DNA from 4 places in the Paenibacillus canaveralius genome. Region 3 is predicted to be linked to each of the others. Evidence: riboswitches for the same ligand, from Rfam matches in the RefSeq annotation. Region 3 holds a riboswitch; each other region holds the start of a gene.
What was found. Region 3 has a riboswitch for cyclic di-AMP ahead of ABC395_RS02390 (hypothetical protein). Riboswitches for the same ligand answer to the same signal wherever they lie in the genome.

Region 1 (3,861 bases), 320 kb from region 3:
GATCCGTAAAGACAATTACCCCTCTTCGTTCCTGGGCCAGCCGGATACGATCCAGAATCGCCCGGTTGATTGCCGATCCCCCGGTTTCGATCGTATCCGCTTCGACCGCCCGCTTGATGGCGGTTGTATCGTCTTTTCCTTCGACAACAATGATTTCTTTGATCATGTTCTTATCCTCTCTTAAGCGCACAAAAAGAAGAGGGCATCCCTCTTCTTTTTGCATACGGTTTGTTACCGGTTTGTAAATCTTCGTTACAGGTAACATGTTATCCTAATCTTGTGTCGGTTTATTCGGGCCGATGACATAAACGGTATATCCCCGTTTCACACCGAAAGTCTTCGCATAACTCATGCTGTCGAAATAAACGTCCATTTTCTGGTTTTTAATGGCACCGCCCGTATCTTCCGCACGGCGGTATCCGATTCCTTCAATGTACACCCACCAGCCTAACGGCACGACGGATGGATCCACGGCAATCGTTTGGCCCTGTACGGGTTTGGTTCCGCTGGCCGTCCGGTTACCGACGCCCGGCTCTTGGGAAGAGTAAGCGGTCAAGGTAACGTTCTTTAATATTTTCTTCGCGTCTATGTTGGTACCTGCTTTAGTTACCTGCTTAGGCTTAACCGGTTCGGATGCGGCTGCCACCGTAACGACCGGATTTTTTGTGCCTACAGCCACAATCTTATCCACACTGGCGTTTTTGACTGCTTGATCGATAACCTGCTCGGATACGAGTTTTCCGTTTTCGAAAATCTTCTCTTTCTTTTTGACCAATACGCCTTCCTGGCCCTCCTGTACGACCTGCTCCTTGCCTTTCAGCAGATCTTCATCGGATTTCTTGACCACACTGAAAGCGATCGGCTCCGAAATTTCTTCCGTTTCTTTCTTCACCCGGACAACTTCGATAGCCGCATTGGCTGAAAGCACCGTGTCTTTGGCCGGAGTCACTTTGTCGTGCTCACCCAGCGAAATATTTAAATCTTGCAGAACTCTATCTACCGTTTTCGCAGTGGTGTGCACCGTTTGTGTCTGCCCGTCGGCAGTTAGCTGCACGGGTGATGCATGATCGATGACAATCTTCTGACCGTCTTGAATCTTGCCGTCCAGCGGCATAGATACCTGATCGTGCTCACCGATTGTAATGGCTTGTTCATCCAGTAGGCGCTGCAGGACCCATTGTCTTGTTTCCACAACGGTTTCTCGTCCGTTTACCACCAATGATACGCTCTTACCAGCCGTACCGTATAACAACACCAAAAACATGAAAGTCAAAGCGAATGAAATGATAGCTGCAAGGATGATCATACGCAAGTTTTCATGCTTCCATCGCAATGCGAAGGACATGCTGGATGATCGCTTAACATGGGTCTCTGGTTGCGAGATATTGCCCACTTCTTCGGTCCTCCTTCAAAGCCTCGCCTCTGTGATACGCATGATGATTTGGACGCGACTTAGGTTTATTTGGCGGTTCCTAACGGAACCCTTGCAATTGGCTTCTTTCCCGCCGGCTGACCGGTTGCTCTCAGTCTTTACGGGGTCTGCATCACCTCCGCTTGATGTTTACCTGTATGCGGGTCGAATACCCGTCCGATATGGAACAAAAAAGGCCATCGGAAATAGAAAGCTTCCCGGTGGCCTGTGTGTGAGCGCGACTAAACAGAATGACACGACAGTTGGTTATCTCTCCCGGTACGCTTACGAGGTTAGCTGACGGATTCGGGCCGTGGGAGCTGCCCTACTCGCCGGCGGTGCTGCCTGCACCTGCCATTGAGATTCACCCCAAATTGTTTCCTGTTGTATCGGCTCAAAAGCTGTGCCGACCTTGACAGCGGTTCCCCCGTTTTCCTTTTACGGAAACTCAGCGTTAAAACTTGGCGTTTATTAAGTTATCATGAAAGTATATTACGCTCAAATATCCAACCTGTAAAGGGGTCATATTCCTTAAAAATAAGCAAATTTAACCAAACCAACGGCATTTATCTAATTATCTTGCAGTCGTTCTCCTTTTTTCTCCCGTTATCTCGCTTCTAGTTTTCCCCATTTCCGCCGTTCCGCTTGGGGATTGGGCTTCCAGGCATTTTTTGACTATAATAAAAGATACGGCAAACCGCCCGAAAAGGCCCGAAGCCGCAATAACCGATTGAAGAAAAGCAGGTGAAGGCATGGATCCAATTCTTCACATTTCCCGTCTCAGCGGAGGCTATTTACCCGGAAAACCGATTCTGCGCGATCTCGAAATTACAGTCGGACAAGGTGAAATGGTCGGTCTGATCGGACTCAACGGAGCAGGGAAAAGCACGACCATCAAACACATCCTCGGACTTCTGAAGCCCCAGGAAGGCAGTGTCCGCATCCGCAACCGGACCTTGGAGGAAGATCCTCTCGGCTACCGGTCGTCGTATTCTTTCGTCCCGGAGTCTCCCGAATTGTACGACGATCTGACGATTGAAGAGCATTTGGAACTGACGGCGATGGCTTACGATATTCCGAAGGAAGCGTTCAAGGAACGTGCCGGCCGCCTGATGAGCGAGTTCCAGATGGAGCCCAAGCGCAAAAGCTTCCCGGGCCAGCTCTCCAAAGGGATGAAGCAGAAAGTCATGATCATGAATGCGTTTCTTGTCGAGCCCGCGCTTTATGTCATTGACGAGCCGTTCCTCGGTCTTGACCCGCTGGCGATGCGTTCTCTTCTCGACATTATGGCGGATTTCAAGAGCAGAGGCGCAAGCTTCCTGATCTGTTCCCACATCCTGGCCACGATCGAAAGATACTGCGACCGGTTCGTCGTTCTCCATCAGGGGAGAATTCTTGCCCAAGGCACGCTGGAGGAATTGAGACAACAGACCGGGCTGTCCGATGCGACGCTGGACGAGCTGTTCTATGAGCTGGTGCGGAGGAATCCGGCATGAACCAGGAAGCAGCCGTTCACAGAGCGGGCACGGCCGGGGCTGTCCGCCAGCTGTGGAAGCGCAGATTCGACCATTACCGGCAGGAAACGTCCCGCTACTGGGCTTATGTCGCAAGAAGCCAGTTTTTCGGTTTTCTTTTCCTGATTTTTATCGTTTCTTCCTATTATTATGCAAAAATCCTTCAGCAGCTTCCGACATCTTTTCCCTACATTTGGATTGTTCTGCTCCTCCTCGTTCCGGCTCTTGCGGCCGGCTCGGTGCGAACCCTTCTAAAGAATGCGGACCGGGTATTTCTGCTGCCTCTGGAACCCGTTATGAATGTGTTCTTCCGGGCGGCTTTCCGCTACAGTTTGGGAATCCAGGCCGCACGCTCCATTGTCCTGATGCTGATTGCTTGGCCTTTGTACAAACACTGCACGGGCACGGAGGGACAGCCTTTATGGCTGATGGCGATTTTTGTTCTTCTAATAAAAACAGCCAACCTGCTCGGATCTTGGCAGGAAGGCCGTTTTTCTTCTCCCGGATGGCGTCTGGTCTCGGCGGGGTACCGCTGGATCGCAAGCGCGGCAGTCGTCTTCGCCTTGTTCGGTACGGGCCCGCTTCCGGGCGGAATCGTTCTCTTGGCGGGACTTGCCGTCTGGGCGGTCGCGTACAGGCTCGGGCCCGGACAACGGGCAATGGGCGTCGCCTGGGATTATCTCATCGACAACGACCGCAAGCAGCAGTACCGGCTGTACTTGTTTTTCAGCGGATTCGCCGATGTGCCGCAGCTTCCGGTGCGGGTGAAGCAGAGACAATGGCTGGCGGGCATTACGAACCGGTATTCGTTCCGTTCTTCCTCGCTTTACCCGTATCTCTTCACGAAGACGTTCGTCCGTTCGGAACTGCTCGGCATCGTGGTTCGGATCACGCTCGTGGCAGGTCTGGCGGCCGCGGCCGTTCAGTCCGCGCCGG
Region 2 (3,861 bases), 770 kb from region 3:
CTGGAATACGAGCGTCTGTATGGACCGCTTCTTCAGTACGGGCAAAATGCCCTGCCGCAGCAAACCTGGGAATGGGCCGAAGCTCCCTGGCCGTGGCAGGTGTAACGTGTGCGGAGGGAACTGCAGGTATGGCCTGGCCGGAAGATTTAGCACGGATGTGCTCAAGGAGATGAGGGATTCCAATGTGGATTTACGAGAAAAAACTGCAGTATCCGGTTCGTGTAAGCAAATGCGATCCGCACATGGCCAAACTTCTGATGGAGCAGTACGGGGGTGCGGACGGGGAGCTGTCTGCCGCGCTGCGCTACTTGAACCAGCGTTACACCATTCCGGGCAAAGTGATCGGGGTACTGAATGATATCGGGACCGAAGAATTCGCTCACCTTGAAATGATTGCCACGATGATCTACAAGCTGACGAAAGATGCGACTCCCGAACAGCTTAAAGCGGCGGGATTGGGCGAGTATTACGTCAATCACGATTCCGCTTTGTATTACCAAAACGCGTCGGGTGTGCCGTGGACGGCGTCTTACATTCAAGCGAAGGGCGATCCGATCGCCGACCTGTATGAAGATATCGCGGCGGAAGAAAAGGCCCGCGCCACCTATCAGTGGCTCATTGATCTGACGGATGACGTCGATCTTCAGGATGGCCTGAAATTTCTGCGCGAACGGGAAGTCGTCCACTCGATGCGATTCCGCGAAGCGGTGGAAATACTTAAAGACGAAAGGGCCGCCCAGAAAATTTTCTAGCGGACCGGGCAAAAAGACGGGGAAACCCGTCTTTTTTCAGGAATTTTACGGGAGTTTGGTACGCGGATTTTCGAGTGATATGGAAAAATTGAATAAGATTACTAAATTTACCGGAACATTTCCCCTGCTGAAGGTGTCTTACTTATATATAAGTGACATATAAACCGATCTTTTTAAACGATGATACTGTCTCAGAGCCGGTTATTAGAAGAAGAAAATAGGCAAGAATTATGTCGCACCTACGAAAAATCGTAAAAAATTCGTCTGTTTTCCGGAATAAAATACCACATTTTACCTATAAGTATGATAAACTGGAATAAGTTATTTAGTAATTAGGAATCAAACCTAGATTTTGGAAGTATGAGGAGGCTGCTATTATGGGGATCACTTTAAGTCTGCTGATCGGCATGCTAGTTCTATTAGCGGCATCATTAGGACTGCGAAAACCGAAAGAATTCGACCGGTCCGATAACGTGCCGTTTCGTCCTTTCGATGATATTTACGAAGGGAAAAGGAGTCCGACTGTGGAATCGGCACAAAGCAAAGCAGTCATAAAAATAGAAGAAAAACCGAGAGAGAACAAACGAATCGCCAAATAAATTTCCTCTGGTGGGATGAATTACCTGCCGGAAAGGTGAATAAACGGCGTCTTTTCTGAGAAACTGATGAGAATTACATAAGGGTATGATGAGTAAGGCGTTAATTTTGCGCTCTGCGTTATTGCAAGTGTTAAAGGCAAGAAAGGTATCGATAGGCTTGTTGGAACAGCTTATTGCTCCGGATTAATCGGCGGATTAAAAAAATGAAAAATGTGTTTTTTGCCAATTTGTGTGTGTTTGTTTCTAAAGATGTATGTGATAGCTTGTGTAGAGAGCCGAAACTTCTTCCTTTTCCCGGATTTTCCAGGAGGGGGATGAGGTGCGGGGGATGATTCATTTCGGAACCGTACTTGTATGACGCGGCGTCCGATAGGGGTGAATCGCTGGCAGCAGCGTGGGCGACTTCTCAGTCCGAACCCGACAACTAACCTCGTAGGCAATACCGAGAAGGAGCGTACATCAACTATGGCTTTAAAGCATCATTGGAAAAAAACTTGCGCTACTCTGCTGCTGGGTGCAGTGGTGGCGGTCTCTTCCGCATTCCAGTCCCAGGCGGCTGAAACGGAAGCGGCTAAAAACGACGGCCTGTTGTATTGGAAACTGGCCAAATCTTATCAGGAACTTGCAGTCGGTCTTACCGATACCGGCGGACAAGCAGCCGATTCGGAACTTCCCCAACCCTTCCTGACACCGGAAAATCAAATTCTAGTATTATCCGAACCGAATTCCATGTGGAATTTCGCTTCCCAAATGAGTATGGACGTTCTTGATCTTTTATCGTTGAATCCTGAGGCGGATCCGCTGAATCTGCCGGCAGGAAGCGAGCTCAAAATTGCGGGTGAAGCCGCCCCCGAACAGCTAAAAGCTTTAAATGCGACGGTAAAAAAACCGCCGCAAGCTCAGCTTGCATCAGCCGTGCCAAGCCGGACGGACGCCATAAAACCTTCGGAGGCACTCCAAAAGAACGGCAAGCCGCAGGCTTCCGAGCCAAAGAAATCTACAGAGAAGAAAGCCGTTAAGAAGCCGGCCGCCAAAGCCGCATCGGCTGCCGCAAAATCAGGCCAGACGCTGACAACGGCTGCGGGCAAGCAGGTACAATACAAAAAAGTGCTGAACATCAAGGCATCCGCTTATTCCGCGGACCCGAGCGAGAACGGCGGATATGCCGGAATCGATTACTACGGCAACAAACTGACCGTCGGTACGATCGCGGTTGATCCGAAAGTGATTCCTCTGGGCTCCACCGTCTATGTGACGGGTTACGCTTTCCCGGGTCTTCCGGCCAAGGGGATGATCGCCAAAGCGACGGATATCGGCGGCGCGATCAAAGGCAGCCGGATCGATATTTTTGTTCCGGGTTCCAAAGAGAAAGTAAATAACTTTGGCTACCAAAGTGTGAAAGTATACATTCTTAAATAACAGAGCCGAAAAGAAGGCGGGAGCGGATGCTCCCGTCTTTTTGCGCGTTAAAGATCTTTCGATATTCCCATCAGATCCGGAACCGTGACCAGTTTATAGCCGCTCGATTTCAAGGAACGGATCAGATCGGGGAGGGCCGAAACCGTACCGCTGAGATCGTGCTTGTCGTTTCCTCCCGCGCTGTGCTGCAGAATGATCGAACCGGCCCGGGCATTATCCACGATGTTATGATACACCTGCTTGCCCGACAATCCCTTCCAGTCCAGGGAATCCACGTCCCAGTTTATTACCAGCAGGCGGTGGTCAGACATCCAGCGAACCTGCTCTTCATTGATGGCTCCGTAAGGAGGCCGCACCAGCCGCGGCGTATAGCCGGCCAACTGTTTGATAATGTCTTGGGTGCGCATAATTTGCGAAGAAAACTCCGAGGCGGTCAGTTTGGGCATAAAAGGATGACTGTACGAGTGGTTTCCCACAACATGTCCTTCCCGTACCATCCGGCCGATCATCTCGGGGTGTGCCCGAGCACGGCTCCCGATTACAAAGAAAGTAGCTTTTACTTGATTCTTTTTCAAAATATCCAGCACTTGCGGCGTGTATTTGAGATCGGGCCCGTCATCGAACGTGAGCGCGATTTTTTTTCCTTGGGAAGTTCCTCTCATCCGGAAAACCGTCGGGTATTTATGATGAATCTCGGCTAAACTCAGCTTGCGCTGCTCCGATTTCCGGAGAGTACCCGTCTGATGATGTTTTTGGACGGGGACGTCTTTCTTTTTCGGCTCCGGTGTGGGAGCGGCTGTTTTTTTAACTTTTTTAGCCGGTAAAGAAGGTAAAAGGAGCGGCACCGCAGGTAATGCCTGTGGAGCGGCAGATTTTTTTTCCTTTATCGCCGGAGTTTTAACGGACGGTTTTTTAGCAGGCGCGGGTACAGATGACGCCGCCGGTTCTTCGCTTAGAGAGTGCGGGATAAAACGGTTCTCGTCCAGCCGTGAAGAGACGGAGCCCTCGCCCGGCACCTTTGCCGGAGAGCATGCGGAGACGAAGGCCAGCAAAATGGCGGCTGAGGCAGCCAAGGCTGCACGTTTCATGGG
Region 3 (3,861 bases):
TCAGTTTCATCTCGCGGGACTCGATTTTGCGTCCCAGAAATTCCGGCGTCCGGCCGACCATCAGGCCCGCCAGAAAAACGGCCAAAATGGCGTACATGAGCATATTGACCAGCCCGACTCCATCCCCGCCGAATACACAGTTCAGCATCATTTGGGCGAGCGGAACCATTCCGCCCAGCGGCGTGAGCGTGTCGTGCATGTTATTGACGGAACCTGTCGTAGCCGCCGTCGTTACCGTAGTAAACAGCGCGGACTGGGCAATGCCGAACCGCACCTCTTTGCCTTCCATACTGCCGATGGACGAATCCGCGCCAAGGGCATTTAAGGCGGGATTGCCGGCCTTTTCCGAGAAGAAGGCGACCGACAGGAAAACCAGGAACAACGTCATCATGGCCGTGAAAATAACCCAGCCCTGTTTCCGGTTCTTCGCAAACCGCCCGAAGGTATAGGTCAACGAGGCCGGAATACACCACATGGACAGCATCTCGATCACGTTAGTCAGCGGAGACGGATTTTCAAACGGATGGGAAGAGTTTACCCCGAAGAAGCCGCCTCCGTTCGTACCCAAATGCTTGATGGACACAAGCGACGCCACCGGTCCGATGGCGATTTGCTGCTCCCCGCCTTCAAGCGGCTTTGCGGCCAGCGACGGGTCCAGCGTTTGCGGCACTTTCAGGCCGACAAGCAGCAGCGTAACCACGATGGCCAGCGGCAGCAGCAGGCGCGTGTGGCCTTTTACAAAATCGGTAAAAAAGTTGCCGATGGTGTTTCCTTTGGACGTCAGTCCGCGTATAAACGCGATCGCGACCACGATTCCAGTTACGGCGGACGTGAACATCATCATCATGATGACCGCCATTTGCGAGAAATAGGACAGACCCGTTTCCCCGCTGTAGTGCTGCAGGTTCGTGTTGGTCATAAAGCTGATGATCGTATTGAAAGACAAAGTCGCTTCCATATCGTCGATCCCGTTCGGGTTAAAAGGAAGAGCGCGCTGCAGGCGCAGGATCAAATACCCGGCCGCCACAAGCACGATGTTGGTCAGCACGAGGCTGCCCGCATATTTTTTCCACGTCATGCCGTGCTCGCTGCGGATGCCCGCAAGCTTGTAAATGGGTTTCTCCAGCCAGCCGAACCATTTGTCCGTCCGGTTTTTTTCATTCGAGAAAACGTGATAAATATAAGTGCCAAGCGGCTTCACCAGCAGGCAAAGCACCGCGATTACGATTAAAATTTGCAGTATCTCCATGGATTCCGATCCTCCTCAAACAACTCCGTGCAGGGTTCTCCGGCAGCCCGCAGGCGCCTCAAAATTTTTCGGGATGAACAAGCGCGTATATCAGATACAGGAAAAGTCCTGCCGTAAAAAGCGCGATAATCATCATGAACGGCCGCCTTCCGGGCCATCCGCAACATGGTCACACCAGAGCAGAAATCCGTAAAAGATGAAATAAATGACTGCCAGCAGCAAAATCATATAAAGATCCGTCATGCGCGCCGGCTCCTTTCCTTCCTATTTATAGGGTTATTCTTTATCGTTCGCACAAATTGTTCCGCATGTTCAGCGCAAAACTTCCTCGGGCACCTGGCCCGGTGCCGCTCCAAGCAGGAAAGAGACCTGACGGGTATTCGTATGCACCACATGGTCGGCGCCGAGCGCTTTATAAATCAACCGCGGTGTGGCATTCGTTTTCACCACGTAAATCGTTCCGGTTGTCCAGCTGCGGACCATCTGAAGATACCGGCAGCAAAGCGGCAGGCTGTCTTCGAAAAGATACACGTCACCGATCGGAAGCTCCGGAACTTCCCAGGCTTCGTGGCGTACGGTATCCACCTCCACGAGATGCCGGACTCCCAGCTTCTTCATCCGCTGTCCTTCCACGGGGTTATTAACAAGCGCCGCGAAAGGTTTGCGGTAAATATTCAGCAGTTTAATAAAGTTCTCGCCGGTGACATTCGGTGCGGAAACCAACGTATAGGTTTGGATCTTTCTCTCGTCCACTTTTTATCCCTCTTTCGTGTTTTGGGCAGCAAAAAAAGAAGCCTGCGGGAAGAGGAACTCTTCACGCGGCTTCTTGACGGTCACAGCCTAAAAAAGACTATGGCCGAAGCGCGATAGCAGTCGCCTCTCTCGGTACGCTTACGAGGTTAGCTGTCGGATTCGGGCGTGAGAGTCGCCCTACCATAACGGCACGGATGCCGCTTCTGGATTCACCCCATGAGGACCGGCTTTCAAGCCTGCAAGTCCTCGTTGGTTCCCCCGTTTTCCGCTTCACACGGAAACTCAGCGATAAAAACGCATGTTCATTTTTTTGGCACATTTTTCATTTTCGGATGTTTTTGCACATAACAAAACCACAGCGAAACGAAGTCCCTGTGGTCGATGCCGATCACAAGCTTCTTCAACCCCTCCCGAACTCATGCGCTTACGAGGTTAGCTGTCGGATTCGGGCGGTGAGAGTCGCCCTACCTGATTGCCGGATCCATGGGTTCCGGCGCTTCAGGATTCACCCCTGCAGACAAGGCTCCGGCTCTCACACCGGATCAATGCTGCGATGGTTCCCCCGCTTCCCCGGATGGGGAAATTCAGCGAAAGCAAGAAACTGTTTTTTTCAATTGATGGAATGAATGTTACACCTCCGTACGTGCTTTGTAAAGATAGGGAGAGATTGGTTTTAAACCGATTTAAGCCAAAGAAAACCCCTAATGCGCTTACATTTCTTCTTTTTACGCGCTAGCTTGTTTATGCGTCGAAAATCTCACGTTTTTGAAAACGGTTTGGTCACCCGGACTCTTCTCATCCAGGAAAAACCTGCTATACTACTTGTAAACGTTACCATAATAACCAGTAAGGAGGCGTATTTATGAAAAACGGATGGAAATCAATCTTGCTCTGGGGGGTGATTTCCATTGTCGGCGCGTTCGCTTTCGGGCTTGTCGCACTTAACCGCGGGGAGACGATCAATGCCGCCTGGCTCGTCATTGCGGCCGTGAGCTGTTATGCGGTCGCCTACCGGTTCTACAGCCGGTTTCTCGCCCGCAAAGTATTCGTGCTCGATGACAACCGGAAAACACCCGCAGAGCTGAACAACGACGGCAAAGATTATGTGCCGACGAACAAATGGGTGCTGTTCGGGCACCATTTCGCGGCTATTGCCGGCGCGGGTCCTCTCGTAGGTCCCGTACTTGCCGCCCAGATGGGCTATCTGCCCGGAACGCTGTGGATCATTCTCGGCGTTATTCTGGGCGGCGCCGTCCAGGATTTCGTCATTCTTTTCGCTTCGACACGCAGAAACGGTAAATCGCTCGGCGATATGATCAAGGACGAAATCGGCAAGGTGACGGGCACGATCGCCATGCTGGGCATTCTCGGCATTATGATCATTCTTCTCGCCGTGCTGGGGCTCGTCGTCGTCAAAGCGCTGATCGGCAGCCCGTGGGGCATGTTCACGATTGCCGCCACCATACCGATCGCACTACTGATGGGCGTGTATATGCGCTACATACGGCCAGGCCGTGTCGGGGAAGCTTCCCTTATCGGCGTGGTTCTGCTGATTCTGTCCCTCATCGGAGGCAAGTTCGTCGCCGAGAGCGCATCGCTGGCGCCGCTCTTCTCGTTCAGCGGCGAAACCATCGCTCTGATGATGATCGCCTACGGCTTCTTCGCTTCCGTCATGCCGGTCTGGCTGCTTCTCGCTCCCCGCGACTATCTCAGCACGTTCCTGAAAGTCGGAACGATCATCGGACTCGCGCTCGGCATCATTTTCGTCCTGCCGGATCTGTCCATGCCGGCCACGACCCGGTTTATCGACGGAACCGGCCCCGTCTTCGCCGGGAACTTGTTCCCGTTCCTGTTTATTA
Region 4 (3,861 bases), 4.9 Mb from region 3:
GCCATTAAAACGTTTGTGGAAACCGGTAAGAAACTGGATTTCGGCTGGTAAAGCGTAGAAAGGCTGAGCTCCGTAAGAACGATCCTGCATAGGAGAACGGAGTATTATACAGGAAAAAGCCGGACAGGATATAACCTGCCCGGCTTTAAACTCCCGCCATCCGGCGGGATTATTTTTGTAAGCCGACAGCAGGGGAGCGGTAAGGTTCCCCTGCTGTCGGCATTTTCATTTTTTAATGAAAAGTTCGATTGAATTAGTGATGATGACGTTCCTCGAAAGTTTGACAGCAGGTGTCGGTGATGCCCTCGGCGGAATCCTGATGTCCGGAATCGTAAGGCAGACCGTCCCGCTCCTGCGGTTGCGGTTTGTTCGAATGAGCGTTTACTTCGATCATAATAACTTCCGCGCTGCAGTTATTGCCCTGCTCCCAGTATTCGCAGTTGGCAATGCTGCATTTCACCATTGGATTTTCCATGTTTATCACCTCGTACTTCTATTTACCCGAAGAACGGAGCTTTAAACAGGGGGAAGGCCGTCCGGGGGAAAATCAGTCGGGACCCGATCCGGAGTCAGGTTTAGCCTCGGCCAGCATACGCTTGTAGATCTCGATCGCTGCGGCGCGGGAGCTCTTCAGATCGACGATCGCGTCCGCCTGCGTCTTGTGAATCTCCTTATCGCTCAGATGAGCGAGATGGGGAAGCCACCGCCGGATGTACATTCCCGTCGGATCATGCGTCTCCGACTGCGTGACCGGGTTCATAACGCGGAAGTACGGAGAAGCGTCGAAGCCGAGCGAAGCGCTCCACAGCCAGCCGCCCCGGTTGAGCACGTTGTCGTAATCGGCGAGCTTGCGCCGGAAATACCGTTCACCCAGCGTGAAGGGGCAGCGCAGGTTCTTGGTCAGGAACATGGCCGTCACCATTGGCAGCCGGTTCGGCATATGCCCCGTGGCGTTCAGCTCCGCCATGGCCGCATCCACGACCGGAATGCCGGTCTGCCCCCGGCACCACCGCTCGAAGAACGTGTCCTCCAGGCCGGAGAAATCGAATTTCTTCTCGTAGACGAAGAAATCCGGGTTATAGACGGCCTGGTACAGGTAGAAGTCGCGCCATGCCAACTGGCGCGTCCAGGCTTCGTGCCGCTCGCTTCCGAGAGCGGCTTCATACGCCCGGCGCACCGAGAGCGCGCCGGTGTTCAGGTGGCGGCTGATCCCGCTGGTCGTCTCGAAGGCGTACCGGTCTCTTTGCGCTTCATAAGCGCGGAGACCTCCTTCGAGAAAACCGCTCAGAGTCTGAGCGGGATCAGGCGCCGTGCCTGCCGCTTCCGGGTCCAGCGGAAGCGGAAACCGGGCGGACCAGGCTTCGCGGTCCGGCAGCGGCCGTGTCTGCAAGTCGCGCACGGTGACGGGCGAAGACGGCCGGAAAAAAAGATGCATGTAAGCGTTCCATTTTTTATAAAAAGGGGTAAAAACCTGGTAAGGAGTACGACGTTCCGCGAACTGCTGGAAATCCCCGAAATCGGCGAGAGTGTGGTCGATCAGCGTAGTAACCGGAACGCCGCGGGCGGAAGCTGAAACCTTCAGTTTGCGGTCGCGTACTAAAGCATAGGGCGTAACGTCGCCGTGCAGCACGATTTCTTCAATCGGAAGCTCGGCCATCAGTCGGTCGACTACAGCATGCGGCTCACCGGCAAGCACTTCCAGATGCGCACCCGCTTTCCGGTATTCGCGTATGAGCCTGGAGACGTGACGGAGGAAGTTGACTCCGCTGTGTTCCCGTTCCCGGCCGCCGCGCAGCAGGAAAGGGTCCAGAATGAGAATGTGCAGGCTCGGCCGTCCCAAGCTGTGAATATAATCGAATGCCGTCATGTCATCAACCCGCAGATCTTTGCGATGAATAAAAAGGATCATAATGAAGGGACGCTCCTTGCTTTTTCGTCTAACTTCATAGTAACAGGAAATCGTCCACAAATGAAAAGAAGCCCGGCAAGCCAGGCGGCAACCTGGATTACGGGGCTCCCTCTCGGGTATATGCTGCGTTCCATTACGAGTGCGTCTTACTAGTCTGCAGTGATCTTGTTAAAAAGGTCATCGCCGATAACGCGGCGTGCAGAAACGTATCGTTTCGCATAGTAAGATTCGCTCAAGTCACTCTTTGTAACACCTTTGTTCGTTGCGGAGTGGGCGAATTTATTGTTCCCGATGTAAATACCTACATGGGAGATGCCTTTTCCGTCGGTGTTAAAGAATACAAGGTCACCCGGTCTCAGATCGCTTTTCGCAACCGAGGATCCTTGGCCGTTCTGTGCTTTTGAAGTGCGTGCCAGATCAACGCCGAACCGGTCGAATACGTAGGACGTGAAGCCCGAGCAATCAAAACCGCTGGTCGAGGTGCCCGAATACTTGTAAGGCGTCCCTACCAATCCGTCAATCGTGGAGCTGAGCGTCGACTTCGCGGATGCGCTGCCGATTTCCACACTCAAAAACAGGGTCAAGCTCAAAACAAACAACAAGACTTTCTTCAACTGTGTTGCTCCTTCCTGTGCCTACGAGGTTAGCTGGAGGGTTCGGTAGAAGGTGTCCCCTATGATCCCTTTGTTGCAAGATCAATTCACCCAGAGTGGATCCCCCGTTCTCTTCCTTTTCGTCTAAGAAGAAATTCGGCAATCTTTTTCTGTTCCGACACTAAATATTCGCCATAGGTCCAGAAATTCCTTCCAAAAAACTAAAAATAGTTACAAAAAATTTTCAAAAGCAGTTATTTAGTCGGATTTCAGGGGAAAAAGTAGATCAAAAAACCCGCCTTCTTCTATAAAAAGGGCGGGTTTTCCATGTCTTTCAGCTCAGAGGCGATCTAAGTCTTCGGCTGATCCGGAAACTTCACGCGCAGTCCGGGTTTCGTTTCGGCAAGCAGTTTTTCCTGCAGGGCGTTGAGGTCTTCCTGCGTTTTCAGCTCGCCTTTTTTGACGAGAAATTCGATCGTCTTTTGCTGGAGGAGATATTTGGCGTACTGGTTGACGGTTTTGGGATCGGTCCAGTAGGTCGCTTCGGTCAAGCCGGCGCTTTTGTAGAGCATTTCCTTCAACTGAGCCGCTTCGGGACCGGCCGCTTCCAGCGCTTTGCGCTGCTGGTCGATAGCCTGCTTTACTTCGGCCTCCTTGACTTTAACTCCGCGTTTCTGGCCGTAACGGACGAAGAGCTCGTCCTTTAGCATCAGATCGAGAAGCTGATCGTTGGTCAACGTGTTTTGGGCGCCCTGCATTTGAAAGGCCAGATCGACTTCGGCTTTCATTTTGTCGAATGCCTGGTTGGAAATGCGGACGTCGTGACCGATCGCCACAACCTCTTTGGCTTTAACGTCGGACTGTCCGTATAAGAACGACCCGGCGGCGACACAAAGGCCAATTACTGCCGCCACGACGGTGCTTGTCCGTGGGGATATCATCGGTAATGCCTCCTTTTATCTTCTATCTTTCCATGATAGCTGAAATACACGCAAATGGAAACTAAAAACCCCCTGGCCGTGAACGGCAGGGGGAGACGGGTATCGCGCCGGAATAATCCGGAAAGAGAACGGTTAAGAAGTGCGGCCTGTGAGCAGGACTGATCTGCCTTGCCGCCGGGTTTACGGGCAGAAAAGCCGGCGTCCTAGGACCGGTAGCTTTCCCAAATTTCGCGCTGCGCCGCGATGGACCACATTTTGACGAAAGTACGGACCAAGGGATAAATCTGATGAATGATGAGAGCAGTCAGACCGGCCCATACATAGGATGCGGTAGTTGCCGCGATGGCAAGAAGGAAGCCGAGCAGAATGAGCAGCAGGGCATTGCACGTGATTCGTAAGCCTTGGCGGAGCACGACCG

Region 1: it holds a riboswitch for cyclic di-AMP, as region 3 does, so the genes downstream of both, ABC395_RS00955 (resuscitation-promoting factor) here and ABC395_RS02390 (hypothetical protein) in region 3, are expected to answer to the same signal.
Region 2: it holds a riboswitch for cyclic di-AMP, as region 3 does, so the genes downstream of both, ABC395_RS06045 (3D domain-containing protein) here and ABC395_RS02390 (hypothetical protein) in region 3, are expected to answer to the same signal.
Region 4: it holds a riboswitch for cyclic di-AMP, as region 3 does, so the genes downstream of both, ABC395_RS24515 (C40 family peptidase) here and ABC395_RS02390 (hypothetical protein) in region 3, are expected to answer to the same signal.

The regions. Positions count from the first base shown of each region.
Region 1 covers NZ_JBDFMM010000001.1:212,620-216,480, reverse strand. The annotation lists gene rnmV (ribonuclease M5) at 1-166, opposite strand, end outside; gene ABC395_RS00955 (resuscitation-promoting factor) at 272-1,393, opposite strand; cyclic di-AMP (ydaO/yuaA leader) riboswitch at 1,680-1,875, opposite strand; gene ABC395_RS00950 (ABC transporter ATP-binding protein) at 2,164-2,907, shown strand; gene ABC395_RS00945 (ABC transporter permease) at 2,904-3,861, shown strand, end outside.
Region 2 covers NZ_JBDFMM010000001.1:1,300,397-1,304,257, forward strand. The annotation lists gene ABC395_RS06030 (spore coat protein CotJB) at 1-105, shown strand, start outside; gene ABC395_RS06035 (manganese catalase family protein) at 183-752, shown strand; gene ABC395_RS06040 (hypothetical protein) at 1,130-1,351, shown strand; cyclic di-AMP (ydaO/yuaA leader) riboswitch at 1,615-1,805, shown strand; gene ABC395_RS06045 (3D domain-containing protein) at 1,817-2,770, shown strand; gene ABC395_RS06050 (polysaccharide deacetylase family protein) at 2,818-3,858, opposite strand.
Region 3 covers NZ_JBDFMM010000001.1:531,856-535,716, reverse strand. The annotation lists gene kdpA (potassium-transporting ATPase subunit KdpA) at 1-1,249, opposite strand, end outside; gene kdpF (K(+)-transporting ATPase subunit F) at 1,308-1,382, opposite strand; gene ABC395_RS02390 (hypothetical protein) at 1,562-2,002, opposite strand; cyclic di-AMP (ydaO/yuaA leader) riboswitch at 2,122-2,300, opposite strand; cyclic di-AMP (ydaO/yuaA leader) riboswitch at 2,409-2,602, opposite strand; gene ABC395_RS02385 (carbon starvation CstA family protein) at 2,865-3,861, shown strand, end outside.
Region 4 covers NZ_JBDFMM010000001.1:5,417,210-5,421,070, reverse strand. The annotation lists gene ABC395_RS24530 (SRPBCC domain-containing protein) at 1-51, shown strand, start outside; gene ABC395_RS24525 (DUF1540 domain-containing protein) at 254-475, opposite strand; gene ABC395_RS24520 (cryptochrome/photolyase family protein) at 548-1,909, opposite strand; gene ABC395_RS24515 (C40 family peptidase) at 2,059-2,523, opposite strand; cyclic di-AMP (ydaO/yuaA leader) riboswitch at 2,527-2,674, opposite strand; gene ABC395_RS24510 (SurA N-terminal domain-containing protein) at 2,853-3,443, opposite strand; gene ABC395_RS24505 (hypothetical protein) at 3,647-3,861, opposite strand, start outside.